2 regions of the Solibacillus sp. GQ1 genome follow, and region 2 is predicted to be linked to the other one. Evidence: riboswitches for the same ligand, from Rfam matches in the RefSeq annotation. Region 2 holds a riboswitch; the other holds the start of a gene.

Region 1 (9,336 bases), on a different contig from region 2:
TTTCCGAAAAGAAATTATCTACATTCCGATTTAACGTCATCTTTCCGATAATATTTACAGGAATGTCTTCTTCCGGCCAAATCTTTGTCGCGTCAAGGATGTCAAACCCGAGGCTGAATTCGTCCTCTTCCGCAAGAATCTGAACACCTAGTTCGAATTCAGGGAAAAAGCCGTTTTCAATCGCACCCCATAAGTCATTGCGGTGAAAATCCGGATCAATGCCCGCCAGTTTACGGGCCTCGTCCCATACTAAAGAATGCGTTCCCAATAAAGGCTTCCAATGGAATTTTACGAAATGTGCTTTTCCTTCCTCATTGACGAGACGAAACGTATGCACACCAAATCCTTCCATCATCCGGAAACTACGTGGGATGGCGCGGTCTGACATGATCCACATGATCATATGGGCAGATTCCTGGTTATTCGCGACAAAATCCCAAAACGTATCATGGGCAGTAGAGGCTTGCGGTATGTCATTATCAGGCTCCGGCTTAAATGCATGTACAAGATCCGGGAATTTTATGGCATCTTGGATGAAAAAGACTGGAATATTGTTGCCAACTAAATCATAATTCCCTTCCTCGGTATAGAATTTCGTTGCAAATCCTCTCGCATCACGTACGGTATCGGCAGAACCACGGGAACCATTGACAGTGGAAAAACGAACAAATACAGGCGTCTTTCTAGATGTATCCTGAAGGAATTTCGCTCTTGTATAATTTTTCATGTTTTTATATAACTGAAATTCACCGTGAACAACGAAGCCACGTGCATGGACAACGCGTTCTGGAATTCGTTCATGGTCAAAATGCGTTAGTTTTTCTCGGAAATGAAAATCCTCGAGTAAAGTTGGCCCCCTCACGCCTGCTTTTAATGAGAATTCATCCTCCGACACTTTTAACCCTTGATTCGTTGTAAGATCTTTTCCCCTGTCATCTGTTCGGAAAATATCTAATTGTTCGTCCTTGCTGTTCTTGCGGTCATTTTGCTCATCCATCCAATATCCCTCCTCAACATTAAATGGTATGAGTCCATGGAATAATTTATGTAAAGTCCTATATGTATTTGCGAATAGCATAATAGTAAGGAGAAAAGAATTAGAACTATCGTAAAGGTCCTCTTAAAAATAAATAAAGGACAATCCCAACACCTGGGATTGTCCTCTACATTTTAGTTCATTCTTTCACGAGAAAATTCATCATATAATTTCAGCCTGCGCTATTGCCTCAAATCTTGCCAGCTTTGCACATAGTGGATAGCTACTCCGCTAAAATAACGATTTTTAGCATAATGACCCGCCACTTGGTTGAGTACTTGGTTCATCTTGATTTCACCTTCATCGGCAAATGTTATATAAGGCTCATCTGGAAACGGCATTGTTTCAACACCAATCACAACCGGTGTTTGATACTTCTTTGCATAACTCATTTCATTTTTTGTAATGCTCTTTAGTGCGGCAACTGTATTGCGATAGGCCATTATGGAGACGCCGTCTGTATTCGCAATCATCCACTCTGCCAAGTTGCCTTCACCAAATTGGTTATAATATAGCACTTCATCATACCAGAATGGGATGTCCGTCTCTAACCTTAAATCTGTACAGCGTACTTTATAGAGGGCGTGTTGTATTAATTCTTGATACTGACTGACTGCAAGGTTTCGATTCTGTTCCCATAATGCAGATAAATAAGGCTCTACATCTAAATGGACTGCTGTGAATTTCGATGCAGGATATTCCTGATGGTATTGACTGATCCATGCCCATAACGCATCAAAATTTGCTGTATTCCAATAAGGACCTCCATCCAGTGCCTGCACTTCAATATTTGCTTCGCGCATCCTGTTAATAAAGGCTGCGTACACATCATTCGGTATTGCCGGGTCAATCTGCAAATAAACGGTCGTTACTTCTTTATCTATTAGAAACTGGATCGTTTGCTCATCTGTAATCGTATGGGTGTGCCAAAGCCAGGTTGATTTTGTATTATTTTGCTGTGCATGTGCTTCATCCAATATAAAAATGACTCCTAACATCATAAAAGCAGCGAATAGTTTTTTCATTTACATTCCCCATGTTCATTCGTAGTTGTTATTTTTAGTATAAATCATTGCACTTGTTTGGAGAAAGTATATTTTAAGAATTCTGTGAACTCGGAATCTACATTTCCAGCCATCCTTCAGTTCTATCATGCGAATTTGAAAAAAAGTAAAGCTCGATGCGTTTTCGTCGCAGCGAGCTTATTTTTCCGAATCTTATTTCAGCAATTTATCCAAAACAACAGCCGCCTGCGCCCGTGTTAACGATTGCTTCGGATTGAACTCATTATCAATTCCTGTCATAATGCCCGCCGCTTTCAGAGAGGCAACGGCTTCCTTTGCATGCGCGGAAATATCCATATCGTCCGTATAGACAGGCGCTTCAGCTGCTGTAATCTGTCCTGCCGCCTTCAACGCATTGTAGACCGCTACGGCGAATTCTTCACGCGTAATTGGTTTTGCTGCGCCGAATACTTTGTTGTTTAATGGACTGATGAACTGATTTTCCACTGCCCATGAAACAGCTACTTGTGTTACAGGTGCTTTCACGTCATTGAAATTCGTAACATCACTTCCCGGTGTACCTGCTAAACGGTGGAGTACCAATGCGGCATGTGAACGGCTAAACGGCTTGTTCGGTGCGAACGTTGTCTCATTTACCCCTTTAAATAAACCGCGCTTTGTTACGTTTGCAATAGCATCTTTATCCGGATGATTTTCAACATCTTTAAATGCGATCGGAACGTCCATTACATTCAACACCGTTACCGTACCACTCACTTCATGACCGACGATTAGCTGCGGCTTGTCATCCTTCGTAATAATAGCCATTCCTTCTGGTGAAACATCACCTTTAATATCATCCGAGAAGTCACGTAAGTTCAGATAGTCTACAAATTTTGCACTTGCCGGGTTAGTAATGTTGTACATCATGACACCACCGATGCGCTCCAGTCCAATGTATGCAAAGATTTCATCACCTACTTTGCCGATCTTTACATCTTCCGGCTCGGGTCCTTTTTTGCCGCTGCGACTATCAAGTTTTACGTTCGTATTACTTGCGTTGAAATGTTCAGGATGGTGCTGTGCTGTCATTGTTTCAAAATCACTGCCGCTATCGAACACGACATCCATCGTCTCTGCATCAAAAATCGCAAACGAACGTGCACCGAAAATATAGTCCTGCCCTTCTACAAAACCTTCGTAGCCAGACGTATCATATGTTACGATTTCTTCTTCCGTTTCGATTTCATTCAAATGGAAGTTTTCGCTGTCTTCCTCACCCCACTCGCGTCCATCGCCTTCATTGGCCGTGACGAGATAATCTTTGCCGTTAATCGAGACGGCCGCCATTCCATCCGGCATATAGATTCCGAAATAGTTTTCATTTTTAATATCAATTTTGCCGTCTTTCAATAAATCGATTTCATTGCCAGGCTTGCTGTGGTCTTTGAAGCCAAGACCTTTTACAGACACCACTTCATTTAATGTTAAATCAATAGTGGCAACGGCATTGTTTTCCTGTAACGCTACATATGCTTTTGTGCTCGCTTCATTAACTGCTATGTATTCTGGCTCTAAATCATCAGAAGGGTTCGTATTTTTCTTTAATATTACATTGTCTGCCACAAGCTCAGCGCGCTTTTCAGGTGTATCGAATGCATCGAAGAAAAGCGTCTCTTCTGTTAAAACGTCATAGCCGTTTGCTGTATCAATTACAGAAATGCTGCCTTTCGGGTCCACAATATCCTTGCCATAACCTTCACGCGGTTCACCTTCATTTGCCGTTAAAAGCTTCGTCCCGTCTGTTGTGAATGTAATGTTATCCGGTTGACTGCCTACTTTTGTAGCGCCAAGAAGCTTCCCTTCACCAGTGAGTATCACGGCATAACCGTCAGTATTGTAGCCTTTTGCCTGTACAGACACCGCAATCACATTTTCTTTCGGATGCACCGTAATACTTGTTAAGTCCCCGTATTCAAAAGTTTGGTCGAATGAGGCAATCGTTTTCGCGATATCAATCGAAAGGAAAGGCTTTAAATTCATTGCTTCGTCTTTTGTATAGTTGAGTGAGATTGCTTCGATTTTTTTCGTTTCGCCATTTACGACATATGTTGCATGTGAGTGCGGGTTATACGCAACGATTTCCGTTGTACCGCCATCTTCATTTTGAACACCTGAATCATAGCGGGCATCCAAACTTAATGCTGCTTCTGCGACAATGGCAGGTGTAGTGACCGTCGCTCCAATAAGTGCAGCAGCTAATAATTTCCTAGACATAGACAACATTCCACCTTTACATTTTTTCTAAGTGTAAAGGTGGAATGTTAAGGTCATATGAAGGATTTGTTAGAGTTTGTAAGTATTGTTGTGCTGGGTGAAATGAAAGACCGAGGAAAGTAGAAAGTTCCGGGTTGAAAGTAGAACAGATCGGGGCGAAAGTAGAATTCTGTGCCTTGAATGTAGAACGAAAGCTAGGAAAAGTAGAACAACTTGGCTCAAAAGAGGAATGGTTCGGGAATATTAGAAAACTCCGGTTTGAAAGTAGAACAGTTCGGCCAGAAAGTAGAACTTGGCACCTTGAATGTAGAACGAAAGCTGGCGAAAGTGGAAAAAGCTGCTCTTTTAAAATACCTTACTTAAATTTTCCACAAAAACAAGTACCATTTTTCAATTCTTTCATATGATTTATATGAAAGGGGGAGAAGGTTATCGTCTATACGGAAACGATTGATCTTCAAGGTCATTTATTTACTGCGGTAACGGTTCAATTACCTAAAACAACCTTGCTAACGATTTCGAATGAGCATGGGTACATTATGTGTGGTGCACTCGATGTTGGCCTGTTAAATGAAAAGTTGGCCGATCGCAAAATCATTGCGGGTCGTGCAGTAGGTGTTCGAACGATCGATGACTTACTAAAAGCGCCACTGGAATCTGTCACATACGAAGCGAGAGCGTACGGCATTGAAGAAGGCATGATTGGCGAAGAAGCTTTATTAAAAATGATTTAGTTACATTGTAAGTTCTCAGGTGATGAGCTCCACCCCAAAAAAAGTTCCATGCAAAAAACCGCTCTTTCAATTTCTTGAAAAAGCGGTCTATCTATTTTTATTGACGTGATTACGTACAATTAGATTGCTTTATTATAATAGGAAGCTTTTGACCCTTTACTTCTTTTCACAGCTAGAAGCTCTTCTAATTTTTGAATATATTCACGGTCTGCCGATATTCTTGTAAGGCTTGTTAATAAATATGGTCTTAATCCGGAATTGATTTTTTGGCAACGCGCAAGATTGATCAAATACTTGGCCATCTTAAATGACTTTAAGTGCGTATGTCCATTTTTAAATTCCTTCTTCGTATTGACGACCATAAATTCCTGCTTTCGCCCTTTATAAAAAGGAATAATAATAAACTCATCTTTTTTGAAAATTTGATTCATATTATCCTCATCCTTTTCTCGAATATATTCAAAAACGACCTTTCACATACGGAGAAATAGTGATCACCCCGTTCCTTTTAATGCCCCTCCCGCCTCTCCTTTTTATTGGTCTTACGTTTCCATACCCTATTTACCGCTTACTTTATTCCATGGTTGAATAAAAAAGCACTTTTTTAGGTATTATTAACAGTTCGGATATGTTTTTACATTTAATTAATATAGGATATTACAGAGGAAACGCATTTGACAGGACTATCGCTTGAATTTCACTGAATTTTCTGTAAAATAATATCAAGTTCTATCCACTACTTGTAATGTTTTGCTCGCACACTACATTTACGAGGATTGGGTTGGGCTTTCTTTATCGTACTCTGCTTGGCAAAATAAACGATAAAGTTCCGCTTATTGGTATTTTACTGGTAAGATAAATGGAATAGACTGAAAAGCCGTACTTATTTTCCGGGAACACTTTAATTATAGAAAAAAGGCTACATTTAAAGTAATTGTTTCTTTTAATGTAGCCTTTTTATTGAATTTTATTATATGAATTTTTTTATTCTACTTGGCTACTAATAGCGCTGCCGCTTCTTCCAACGTGACCATATTCGTAATCATCGAACAAGCCGCATCAAGAATCGGGAACGCTAATGCAGCACCCGATCCTTCTCCAAGTCGCATATTCATATGCAGCATCGGTTCCAGCCCTAAAAGCTCGGCCGCAATTTTTGCACCTGGTTCTTCCGATAAATGTGACGGTATCAAATATGCTTTCACATTCGGATTTAATTTATAGGCGATTAATGCTGAAACGGTTGAAATATACCCGTCAACAACGACCGGCACACGATTCGCTGCTGCTGCAAGGAAGATTCCTGCCATCCCGCAAATCTCCAGTCCGCCGACTTTCGCGACAACATCAATCGGATCATCCGCATTCGGCTCATTCAATGCAATTGCTTTTCGAATAACTTCGGCTTTATATTTAATGCCGCCAGCCCCGACACCAGCGCCGAAGCCCGTTACTTCCATAGGATCACAGCCATGAAGTACCGAAAGAACCGCAGCACTTGGCGTCGTATTTCCTATGCCCATTTCACCTGTACCGATAAGATTGATACCGTTTTGGATCGCTTCTGTTGCGACTTCAATCCCTACTTCAATTGCCTGAATCGCTTTTTCTCGGGTCATCGCTGGACCTTTCGCCATATTGTCCGTCCCGTATTTCACCTTTTTAATAATGACCCCTGCGTCTTGAGGTAAATCTTCTTTTACTCCGATATCTACCGGAATGACTTGTGCATTCGTGATTTTCGCAATCGTACACATTCCTGTCGTCCCTTTTGGAAAGGAAAGTGTTTGGAATACCGTTGTACCTTGCGGGTTCGGCGTTACCCCTTCCTCATATACTCCGTGGTCTGCAGCCATGACGATCATCGCTTTGTTATCGATTTTCGGCGCAAGCTCACCGGTAATTGTAGCAATTTGCATAGCTAAAGATTCGAGCTTCCCTAAGCTTTGAGGCGGTTTAGCTAATGAGTCTATGTACTGACGTGCTTTGTCTTCCATTTGTCGGTCGATTTCTTGAATTTGTTCAATCGTTTGCTGTAGTAATTTCATGTTTCGTTTCCCCCATTAGAATGAATTTTTGACAATAAAAATAGCCTGCAGTTTATTCGATAACAAATAAACTACAGACATATCCAGTGTCTATAAAAAGTAAGCATACTTAGGCAGGTCTCCTGGCTCAGATTCATGATTTCATAGCCCCTTCCCAGATTGACATCCAGTGGGCTTTGCTATGAAACTCCTCTATACAGTGTTGGGATTACGCTAAAGCTTTTCACTTTATTCCCTATTCTCCCTTAACGGGCACCTAATGCTTGATGAATTTAACATTACTTTACTTTGAACCTGTCTTCTCGTCAAGGGGTCTATGCATTCAGCTTCTATACGTCTCCCCAATCGACAACGTTTTCAGTTCCACCTCTTCCAAATCCGCGCGCTGCCAATGATCATGCAGCCGGTCAATCGCTTCTTTCGGTGTATCATCCGCCAGCATATAGGCACCGTAATGCATCGGAATAAACACTTTCGCTCCGACCTCACAAAACGCCTGGATCGCTTCTTCCGGTGTCACGTGGGAGGCATGCATAAACCATTCCGGCTCATATGCACCGATTGGCATTAGCGCTGTATGTATGTTGAAGCGTTCGCCAATATCTTTGAAGCCTCTAAAATACCCGCTATCTCCGGCGTAATAAATACTTTGCGCATCCGATGCCGTTTGCAATATGAAGCCGCCCCAATGCGATGTATTCGTATCCCAAGGCATGCGTCTTGTCCAATGGTTTGCAGGAACGAAATGAATTTCAAGCGCACTTGATTCATGCTTGTCATACCATGATAGCTCGATAAAGTTGTGCAACTTATGACGCTTCATTAAATAACCGAGCCCTTCCGGAATAAGAAACAATACGTTGGGATTTCGTTTTTTCAATTTCTTTAACGTCGGTACGTGCAGGTGATCGTAATGCGAGTGTGAAATGAGGACAATATCAATGTCCGGTAATTCATCCAGCCGCACCCCCGGCTCTGCCAACCGTTTCGCTACACCCATCCAATTTGCCCAAACCGGGTCCGTTAAAATATTGAGCCCTTCTTTTTGAATCAAAAAGGTCGAGTGGCCGATCCACGTAACGGACTGCTCCGTGCGATTACTTTTTAGAAACGCAATTTGCTTTTCCTCACACTGCGGTACTTCGTAATCGACAACTTTCTTTTGCTTTGATCGCTGCCATTTCAGGACATCTTTAAAAGTACCGAGCCGGTCATCGTGGTCTAAATTTGTAAAGCGTTTACTCATCGCAGCACTCTCCTATTAATAAAGGCTTAAATTCCTACGCTGATCACCCAGCTGCGGTTTCATTATTATCCTTGCAAAAAAGTAAACAAAAAAACTTAAAAAAGTACCGAGTACAGTAATGCTGTTTGATACCGGAATAGATGAAGCGATAACGCTCATGATATTTAATGTGTAAAATACTATTACTCCAATTAACGCAACTGTCATCACTTTATTTTTTCTTGCCAATTGTTTTCGATACAGCGGGCTGCCAATGCCGTTCCTGCTATGCTTTGTCTCTATAATTTGTTTAATTAAAGCATAAGTTAAACCTGCAATAATGATCCCAACTACTGCAAATCCAATCCTATCATCCATTTCAATTTTCCCCGTTTCACTAATCTCCCAAATAAAACTCCTTTATTTTATACGGTAAGACTTTACTCATAATAATTCCTGCCAAAGCCAAGCCAATCAAAATCACTCCAATTTCCATAAGGTTTTTTAACCATGTGATTTCAATCATATTCGTTATGTTGGATCCACCTATAATGATGAAAACAGCTCCAGCCCATGCCAATAAAAAACCTGCGCCAAATTGTAGCCATTCTTTTTTTGAAAGCTGTTTAAAAACCGCCCTATGCTTATAAAATTTCCGAGTCGCAAAGATTAATAATAACCCTGTTAGAATATATCCAATCATCACAATCCCCCTGTATCTTTTCCTTTTAAAAGTTTAATTGTCGCCCATAACGAGACGATGAACAGCAACATAAATATGAAAAAAGAAATTCCCGCAAGCCATTTTGCAACGATCGACGGCTGATTAATATATAGCTGTATATTTTTAATTAAAAATCCAATAAACACGGTTTGAGCTAGGATTAAGCTAATACTTACAGAAATCGTCTTTGAATTCTGTGTCATACCCGCTCTCCCCCTTTAGTTATTATTTTACTATACTAACATATTCTCCTAAAACAAGGTAGTACAGAGTCCGGCTTATAAAACT
Region 2 (9,336 bases):
TTCAATATTCTCAGCCTTTCCTAGCATGTCCCCGTTCATTGCATACAGCGATGTGGAAACACGTAATTTCGCTTTCATATGATCCAGTGCAAAGTAACAGCAGTTTTTACAAAGCGCTTCAAAAAACTGGTCATTCCCCTGCATGATTTCTCCTACTTGTGATGCCGTATTCGCATGTAATATTTGCTCGATTATTTCTGGATCAGCTCCGGCTTTTTTCGCAACTTCAGCCAAAAATGGGAAACTGATCGGCGCACTTTTTGAATGCACCATCATGACACCCTGTGCTACCTTTGAAAATTTCCCCATCATCCCCACAAGTGACACTTGGGGAATCTCTTTACGGGCGATATGCTTTAACGTAAAACCGACGAAATCCCCCATCTCTATAAATGCTTCTTCCGGTAAATGCGGATATTGCTTCATTGCATATTTTTCACTGCGTCCGCCGGTTGTAATGACAAGATGGTCACAGCCTGCCTCTTTTGCAACACTAATTGCCTGCACGATACTAGCCATATAGGCAGAACTTGAAAAGGGTACGACCGTTCCGCGCGTACCTAATATGGAAATGCCACCCAGTATTCCCAGCCTTGCATTTAATGTCTTCTTCGCGATTTCCTCACCGTCCGGAACGGAAATGATCACTTCGATTCCTTTGTCAATTTGGAAAAGTTGAATCGCCTCTTCGACGACACCATGAAGCATTTTTCTCGGAACAGGGTTAATTGCCGCTTCTCCGACAGGCACGGGCAGTCCTGCTTTTGTTACACGACCAACACCGATTCCACCATCTAAGTGAACACCGCTTTTCTCTATAAAACGAACCGTACTTTGAATACGTGCTTTATGTGTTGCATCCGGATCATCCCCTGCATCCTTAATCGTTTCACACATCACTTCATTTTCCTTTACTGCAAAAGATACCACCGTAAATGTGGCATCCTTTCCTACAGGTAAATGAATCGTTACATGTTCAGGAACTTCTCCGGTCACAAGTGCGTACAAGGCAGCTTTTGTCATCGCAGTTGCACAAGCTCCTGTTGTGTAGCCGTGACGCATTTCCGACGGATCTTTTTTATTTCGCTTCTTTTGCTCGTTCATCTGCCATGATTGAGATGGCATTTAGTGCTGCGACGGTTACAGTACTACCACCTTTTCTTCCTACATTCGTAATAAACGGAATTCCTTCTAAAATCGCTAATTCCGCTTTCGATTCTGCTGCCGAAACGAACCCAACAGGCATCCCAATAATTAAATCCGGCTTTGCAAGGCCTTCTTTAATCAGACGAATTAATTCAAGTAGAGCTGTTGGGGCATTCCCAATTGCATAAATACCGCCTTCTTGTAATTGAGTCGCCTTTTGCATCGAAATAATTGCACGGGTTGTTCCCAGTTTTTTTGCTTCGATTGATACATCTTCATCTGCGATATAACAATGTAAATCCCCGCCATGTTTTTGGAATCGTTTACGCCCTGATCCACTTTCAATCATCTGAACATCGGCAACAACATGACGTCCAGCTAAAATTGACTGAATTCCTGCTTCAATCGCATCATCCGTAAAAATCATGCTGCGGCCCAGTTCGAAGTCTGCTGAAGCATGGATAACGCGGCGAACAACAAGCCATTGTTCATCCGTAAATGGATGCTCGCCCATTTCTTCTTTAATCATCGCAAAACTATAGTCATAAATTTTGTCCGGGTCTACTGTTAGTGGTACGAAGTCTGTATTAAAATTCATATTTGCCATTGTTATTTCTCCTAATTTTTCAAACACTTCTTCAAATGAAGTGCATAAGTTTTCATATTGTATTTTTGGTCTTTTAATTAAGATGACGGGAATACCAATTTCCAGAGCCGCATCCATCTTTTCGTCTACCGAACCGACTTTCCCGCTTTCCTTTGTAATAATAAGTGTTGTGCTGAACTGTTCGTAAAGCGCTTTATTCAATTCTTTAGAAAACGGTCCTTGGATTGCGATAATATCGCGCTGCTTCACCCCAAGAGTATCGCATTTCTCCATATTCTCTTTATTTGGCAGCATCCGGCATACTAGACGAATATTTTCGTTATGTAATAATTGCTCCGTAAAAACGGCAAGCGTTTTACTGCCTGTTGTCAACATAATTGTTCCTGAATATGCAGATGCAGCAATTGCCGCTTCTGTATACGTTTCCACTTCCGTAACAAGCGGATGTACATAACTTTGCTGCGGACGTTCATATCGAATATAGGGAATACCCGTTAAATTTGCAGCGGCCATCGCTGTGTTGGAAGCCTCTTCTGCATACGGATGACTTGCATCTACCACCGTTGTTACCCGCCGTTCTTCAATTAGTTCCTTCATTTGCTGTTCTGTTAAACGACCGACATGGTACGGAACATTCGCTTCCTGTAGACTCGCTGCAGCAGATTCCGTCACGACAGTCGCCACCAATTCTTGTCCCGCTTGCATTAATTGAACAGCCAGCTCTCTTGCATCACTTGTTCCAGCTAAAAATAAAATCATCATTTCACCTAATCTCCACAAGGGGCCTCTTCCACTTTAATTTTGCATGACATATCAACATAATTGAAATTCAGGATTTTTTTTACACGTTTAAAATATTTGAAAAAACGTTCATTCGGATGTGCATTTTCTTTATAGTCCGCAACGATTTCTGTTAGTAAAGGAATCAATTTTTCGGGATCGATCCCTTCAAGGACAGGTTGTGCTGCATGTGCTGTTCGTCCAACTGGTTTGGAACCGATAAACAAATCAAACTTTTTCTTGCGGTAAACAATGCCGATATCATCAAAAACCGCGCGATAACATGCCATTCCGCAACCGTTAAAACCGACATGTAGTTCTTTCGGCATTTTAATGCCACCAAGTGTTTCCATAATCTCTTCAGCATATGGAATGGATTCGGCTTTTTCGCCGTAACAGAAATCACACGCCTTGACGATTACTACGTCGCCGACAGGTTGAACAAGTAAACCCGTTTTTTCTACCGTTTCTACGATTCTTTGAGGTGAATCAGTTGGTACCTTCAACACGAGACGGTGATCAGGCGTATATTCCATCGTACCCCGTTCTCCTACAACCTCTGCCAATGTAATCATTTGTGCAGGTGTAATCATTTTACTGGCAACACCTGGTGATATAGCAAACTCAAATATGGATTCCACTTCTTGCTGCACTAAAAAAGGATTTTCTTCAACTTTTACTGCTGACGTTTCTTTATGTACGAGCGCTAATGCTTCATTTGCAAGCTGTAATGCGGTTGTTTTAATGGCTGCTGGTTCAACTATTTTTTTCTCTATAGCTTCAATTTTTTCATACCCGGTCTTTGCTTCACCCGTTTCCTGATCCAACGCCCAAGGTTCCGCTTCTTTTTTCAAACGTTGGTGCGGTTTTAATAGTTGTTTTTCTTGCCCTAAAGTATATTTTCGCTGATAACCACGCGGTGTAATGATTTTATTATCGTAGTAAAATGTTGAGGAATTCCCAACGACGACCGTTGTCAGCATTCCGATATCATGTTCGAGCATTTCTTCTAGTGTTGTTAACACAATGTCCTGCGTATCCCGATAGGCCGCTTTTACTAATCCGACAGGTGTATCAGGTGAACGATACTTAAGCAATATTCGTTGTGCTTCCACAATTTGTCTTGTCCGTCTGCCGGATTTAGGATTGTAAAACGCAACGACAAAGTCTGCCATTGCCGCTGCCTCAATCCGTTTTTCGATGACCGTCCATGGTGTTAAATGGTCACTTAAACTAATTGTGCACGAATCATGCATAACAGGAGCGCCAAGTAAACTTGCACAGGAGTTAATCGCTGATATACCCGGAACGACTTCTACTTCAATCCCTTCTTTTGCAGTCCATCCCTTTTCGATTAATACTTCATATACGAGGCCTGCCATTCCGTAAACACCTGCATCACCACTGGAAATAACAGCAACTATATGGCCGGCTTCAGCCTGTTTTACAGCTTCTTGCGCACGTGAAACTTCTTCAGTCATTCCCGTACTGACGATAGTTTTCGCCGTCACTAAGTGCTCAATCAGTTCAACATACGTTTTGTAGCCCATAATGTGATCACTTTGCTGTAGTGCATCGACTGCACGTTTTGTTATATGTTCCCGATCTCCAGGTCCGAACCCTACAACAAAGATCTTTCCTTTTTGCATGTAAACACCCTCCCTATTAGAAAAATACATCGCGCACCAAATAGGACGTGATGATAATTTTTCTTATGTGGATTTCATTAAAAACTAGTATTGCTTATCCACTAAGAAATAAAAAAAGCCCGCACCTCTCGTTAGAAAGAGGTACGGGCATGTGAAATTAATACTAAAAAAGTATAGAAAAACACAAAAACAATTACTTGTTTCGCCTATACTTCTCCCTCCGAAAAGTAAGTATCGTTTAAATAAGCAGGTTTCCTGGCTTAAGCTTCCTTTTACTTTCACATCTTCCCATCTTTACGACAGTGATTCATTGTGATTTCATCAGCTATTACAGTAGCGGGGGCTGCATTAGTCTTTCACTAATTTCCCTTTTACCTTACAAAATTCTGTAAGCACTTATTTAAATTGCAAATTATTAAATTATTATAAAAATAACATAGTCTATTAAAAAATGATAGAACAATTATTATGATATCAGTTTTTTTCAGTGAAGATAAAGCATTGTCCCTTCATTATTTCGGTCCTTTGCACATTAATTTCCTATCTTAATTAACAAAGGTTGTTTATTTTCTGTTTTTCATTTTATTTATTTAATGACTCTATTTCATTTAGTTTTTCTATATCAGTTACAGCATTTTCTATAGATGCCACAGCGATAATTTCTATATTAAGCTGCTCATCTTTTTTCACTTTCCTTGCCTCTTCTGCATTCTCATCAGGCAAAAAAATATAAGAAAAACCGCTTTGTTCGGCAATCAAAGTTTTCGCTTTTATTGAACCGATCTCCTTCACATTTCCTTTGCTATCAATCGCTCCAGTTACGGCAATCGGAATATTATTGTTAACGTCACCATTTTCGATAAGAGCGCTTAATACAGTGGCAAGTCCTGCACTGTCACCTTCTATATCTTCTCTTTCTAAAAATTGATTAATAGCAAAAGCGTTTTCTGGTAAATAAGCAATGACATTTTCCTTCATTGTCTCAAAATGTTTCTCCGTAGGACGTACATAACTAAGTAATTCTTCATTTTTCGAACGATACCGGATTTTATTCGTAACAACTTCCGCATCCAAAACTTCTTTATTAGTTGAAAATTCCATAGTATGAATTAAGTAGTTCAAGTCCGTTATATATGGGATCTCAATCACTTCGACTGCCAATACATTGATTCCTGAGTCTTTCACTATTTCAAAAGGCTCGTTATATGACATAAGAAAATAAGTATATTTTTCATAATCAATCAGTCGGCTTTCAAAGACAGCTAATAGGGCTAGTATATAAAAAATCCCTAAAAAAGCTGCTTTCAACTTCTTCTGGTTCCGGTAAACAAAGAATCCGAAAATTGAAATACCCAGGCCCACTATAATAAAAATAATAAATTGATAACCGTTAATCTTATCAAAATAATATGCGAGTAAGCCTGTTATGTATAAAATGAATGGCAGTATCATTAAAAAAATACGTCTCAATTTTTCAACTCCTTACTAAACAAAAGTTGAATTTCCAAAAATAATCCAATCGGCTGTTTTTGTACATTTGGTCGATTTTAATAAATGTTTTAATAATGTTGCCTCAAATTTCTTTACGTTCCATTCATACCGGTATTTCTTATGCCAATCCTCTACTTCTATGTAATGCAATCCTTTTAGCCACGTTACCAATTGCTCATCCGTCAGTCCCTTATCCAGTAACGCATCAATGACCGGTAACATACGCTCTTCTTCCTCATCGATTAAAGCATATTCAGTATGAAGACAGCTTTTTAAACTTTGTAATGCATTACATAATAATTTGGAATCCTTCATCAACGGATGTCTAATTGCTTCTGTTAATAAGTCACTTCCATGTGCAACCGCATGTGCCCAGCCCTTTGTAGTGTCGAATCCCCGGAAATCCTTCTCAAGAAATAAATAATGAATACTTCGGTGAATAGCCTCAACAACAAGTTCTTCTGGCAAACTTCTATTTTCAAGATCTTTCCCTAAAATGAGGGTGATAACGAGTGCCGAAAACGATCTTGTAAATACATCATCAGAAGGATTGCTCTGTGTAATATTTAAATAAAGGTGCTCATCATCCGAACATGTTTTTAATATTAATACTAATTGTTCTTCAGTAAATTGCTCATTCAGAATTAATTCGCAAAATCCCCGATAAATTAAGTTGTCACGTAAATAGCCATCCGTATTTCCGATATTTTCCAGCATGAACTGAATTAATTCGTTAAAATCAATTAAATCCAGATTAATCGACTTTTTTACAATTCCTTCTAATTGTTCTTTCATCATATTTTATTGCTCCATTTCAAAAAGCTTCTTTAATGGATCAGGAATTTTCGCAACTCTTTTCTTTTCTAAATTGAAAAAGCATCCTGATTGCTTTCCGGTACAGTGGGTATGCTTTTCCGTTGTAATTTCCAGCTCCATTTCCCAACTTGATTGCCCAATTTTTATCATCCAGCAACGTCCGACCGGTTTATCGAAAATTGTTAAAGGGGCTTTGTATTCAATCTCTGTTTTCATCAAGATTGGGGAGATTTGCACTGCCATCATCTCTGCCAATGAGTAATGCTCATTTAAAAAAGCCATACGTAAATCCTCAAACCACCTTACATACACAATATTACTAACAATGCCCATTGCATCGATATCATAGGCGTTTATTTGAATCGGTTGTTCTGCTAATAATGTTCTCACAATTTGTCTCCCCCTTATTTCCCCTCTTCATAACGAACCATAGTCCAATAACCGATATCTTCAAACCCAATCCGCTTATAAATGCGTCCAGCAGCCGGATTATCATAAAACAGACAAATTGATTTTCTTTCAGCGAGCAGGTCTCGGCAAAGTTTCAACATACAATGTGTCGCATATCCTTTTTTCCCGTATCCCGGTCTCGTTCCGACGCCTACAATCATTGCAGACTGGGAATTTTCCGCTGTTGTTGATGCTGAAGAGACCATCACACCCTGTTCGTCACGAATAATATAAGTACGCCCCGTTTTTCATTTTTCTGCGCGCTCTCTTCCTTCTACACTAAATGTCCCCGTTGAAAATTCCGGAATCGATCTGAGCATGTCAATATTTTCTTCGTATTCACTTGGCTGTAAATACGTCACATTTGAAAAATCCAAATCAGATGTGGGAACGGTCAATTCTGTACATTTTGCATAATACGTTTCGCTGTCCCGACGAATAACGCGGTCAATCCATTTCTTTAATGGAGCGACTAAATGCTGAAGCCCTGATAGTTCTATCTGACCTCGATTTTCGTTAATTATTTTGGCAAATCCCTCGGTATCATAGTTTCCTTCACTGTACGGGATATAGTTTTGATCATAGCGCAGTAAAATCGCTTTTAGCTGATCACCTTCAAATTGCCCCCATAAATCCTGGATATCCGATTCCATCCCATACGCTTCAATATCACCGATGATAAATAAATTTTCTGCCGGCTTTTTATGTACAAGTGCCAATGTAGTTTCAAGGTCTTCGTTTGTTAACTTTCGAATCATTATAGTTGCCTCCTATATAGTTCGTTTACGAGCTTTTACGATAAAGGTTGTTGGAAAGTGGCTTGCTTTATGTAGAGAATAATATTTTTCGGAATACGGAATTTCTTCACCTTTTGCATGTACCGGAATATCACTTTCAATAATTTCTACAAGTTCAAAGCCTGCTTTTAAAAGTGCATTTATAAATGTCGCCATTTTATATTTCGGTATTTGCATTGGCGCATCTTCCCCTTTAAATGTCGTTGTTTCGATATATCCTTCACGCTGGTAGGAATCCGTTAAACTAAACTGATGATCTCGGCATTTGATTTGATTATATAAAGGGTGTTCCCAGCTGAAAATAAATTCGCCTCCTTCTTTTAAGTAGCTGTAAATTAACTTAAACGTTGCCGGAAGATCACTTGACCAGCCAATCGCATAAATGGAATACACTAAATCAAAATAATTTTTCGGCAGACCGATTTCTTCTTCCATTGGAGCCGTAAATAAGCTTGCCTCAATGCCGTATAACGTTTTCTGTGCCAGGTCCATTTGGGCACTCGAAAAATCAACACCCCAAAGCTCCTTTGCACCATTGTTATTCATATATAAAAGAGAATGACCGCTCCCAAATCCAACTTCCAGCACTGTTTTGCCGGCAACACTTCCGATTAAATTCAGTTCCTCTTCGGTTTGTGCTAATGGTCCATAGCTTGGCAACGCATCTCCTCCAGCAAAATGCTTCGCTACAATATCCCAGCTTTTTTTATTGTTTTCGATAATTGTATTCAAAAAAGTCATTCCTTTCTGTAACGATGACGGGCCTATACTGTATGTCCCAATTAAACCACTTTATTCCATATGTTACAATCCGACAATTTTTCTAATTTGTTTTAGTTGCGGTGCGAGCTATCCTGTGTGATTTAGTGTTTATCTATGATTTGATTATTATAAAAACACCATATTATAAAAACGTTACCAATTGAACTGTAAATTACCTAATTCTGATATGGTATGAAACTTTCTTCCCTGTGCATTCTAATGTCATAAGGAGGCGATAACAATGGCAAACAACAATAGCTCAAACAAATTACGTGTACCTGGTGCACAACAAGCAGTTGACCAAATGAAGTACGAAATTGCACAAGAGTTTGGTGTTCAATTAGGACCAGACGCTTCAGCTCGTGCTAACGGCTCTGTAGGTGGCGAAATTACGAAACGCCTAGTTCAAATGGCAGAGCAGCAATTACGCGGCAATTCAAACAACCAACAATAATTAACGAGAAGGAAGCGCTACAAATTTGTAGCGTTTTCTTTTCATTTTGGCTTTTCAAGGAGATTACATACATAGACAAACCAAAAAGAAATGAAACTTTTACTGCTTCCCTCCGTAAATAACAGTAATAACAATTTATGGAATTACCCACTTTGCTTTAGGGATTGGATAAGAAGGAGGAAAGGTCATATATGAATATTTATGGTTGGATTGGTCTGCTCGGTATTATTTTCTTTACTTTAATTCCCTTTTTGAATAAGGCGCAAAGAACTCGTGAAGAAGTTCAGAAAGCCATTGTAACGATTGGAATTATATCCGGAATTATTATTGCCGTTTTAGTTTTCAATATAAATTTCCTCATTGCTTTCCTATTTGGTGTTCTGG

Evidence for each region. A riboswitch is a leader RNA that binds a small molecule or an ion and turns the genes downstream of it on or off. The one in region 2 is predicted to bind cobalamin.
Region 1: another riboswitch for cobalamin. It lies ahead of cobT (nicotinate-nucleotide--dimethylbenzimidazole phosphoribosyltransferase); the one in region 2 lies ahead of cobJ (precorrin-3B C(17)-methyltransferase).

Annotation. Positions count from the first base shown of each region.
Region 1 covers NZ_JCAXEX010000002.1:202,253-211,588, reverse strand. Annotated here, with positions in the region: gene AC6CH1_RS13410 (catalase) at 1-997, opposite strand, end outside; gene AC6CH1_RS13405 (hypothetical protein) at 1,219-2,061, opposite strand; gene AC6CH1_RS13400 (choice-of-anchor I family protein) at 2,254-4,317, opposite strand; gene AC6CH1_RS13395 (YunC family protein) at 4,749-5,051, shown strand; gene AC6CH1_RS13390 (hypothetical protein) at 5,171-5,482, opposite strand; gene cobT (nicotinate-nucleotide--dimethylbenzimidazole phosphoribosyltransferase) at 6,041-7,099, opposite strand; cobalamin riboswitch at 7,195-7,374, opposite strand; gene AC6CH1_RS13380 (MBL fold metallo-hydrolase) at 7,422-8,345, opposite strand; gene AC6CH1_RS13375 (4-aminobutyrate aminotransferase) at 8,361-8,702, opposite strand; gene AC6CH1_RS13370 (hypothetical protein) at 8,722-9,027, opposite strand; gene AC6CH1_RS13365 (hypothetical protein) at 9,027-9,251, opposite strand.
Region 2 covers NZ_JCAXEX010000001.1:1,130,530-1,139,865, reverse strand. Annotated here, with positions in the region: gene AC6CH1_RS05535 (cobalt-precorrin-5B (C(1))-methyltransferase) at 1-1,104, opposite strand, end outside; gene AC6CH1_RS05530 (precorrin-8X methylmutase) at 1,079-1,753, opposite strand; partial or broken gene cobK (precorrin-6A reductase) at 1,763-2,512, opposite strand; gene cobJ (precorrin-3B C(17)-methyltransferase) at 2,521-4,182, opposite strand; cobalamin riboswitch at 4,411-4,597, opposite strand; gene AC6CH1_RS05515 (S16 family serine protease) at 4,765-5,652, opposite strand; gene AC6CH1_RS05510 (DUF2785 domain-containing protein) at 5,668-6,471, opposite strand; gene AC6CH1_RS05505 (acyl-CoA thioesterase) at 6,475-6,879, opposite strand; gene AC6CH1_RS05500 (GNAT family N-acetyltransferase) at 6,894-7,169, opposite strand; gene AC6CH1_RS05495 (hypothetical protein) at 7,188-7,697, opposite strand; gene AC6CH1_RS05490 (class I SAM-dependent methyltransferase) at 7,710-8,477, opposite strand; gene AC6CH1_RS05485 (alpha/beta-type small acid-soluble spore protein) at 8,740-8,952, shown strand; gene AC6CH1_RS05480 (serine hydrolase) at 9,144-9,336, shown strand, end outside.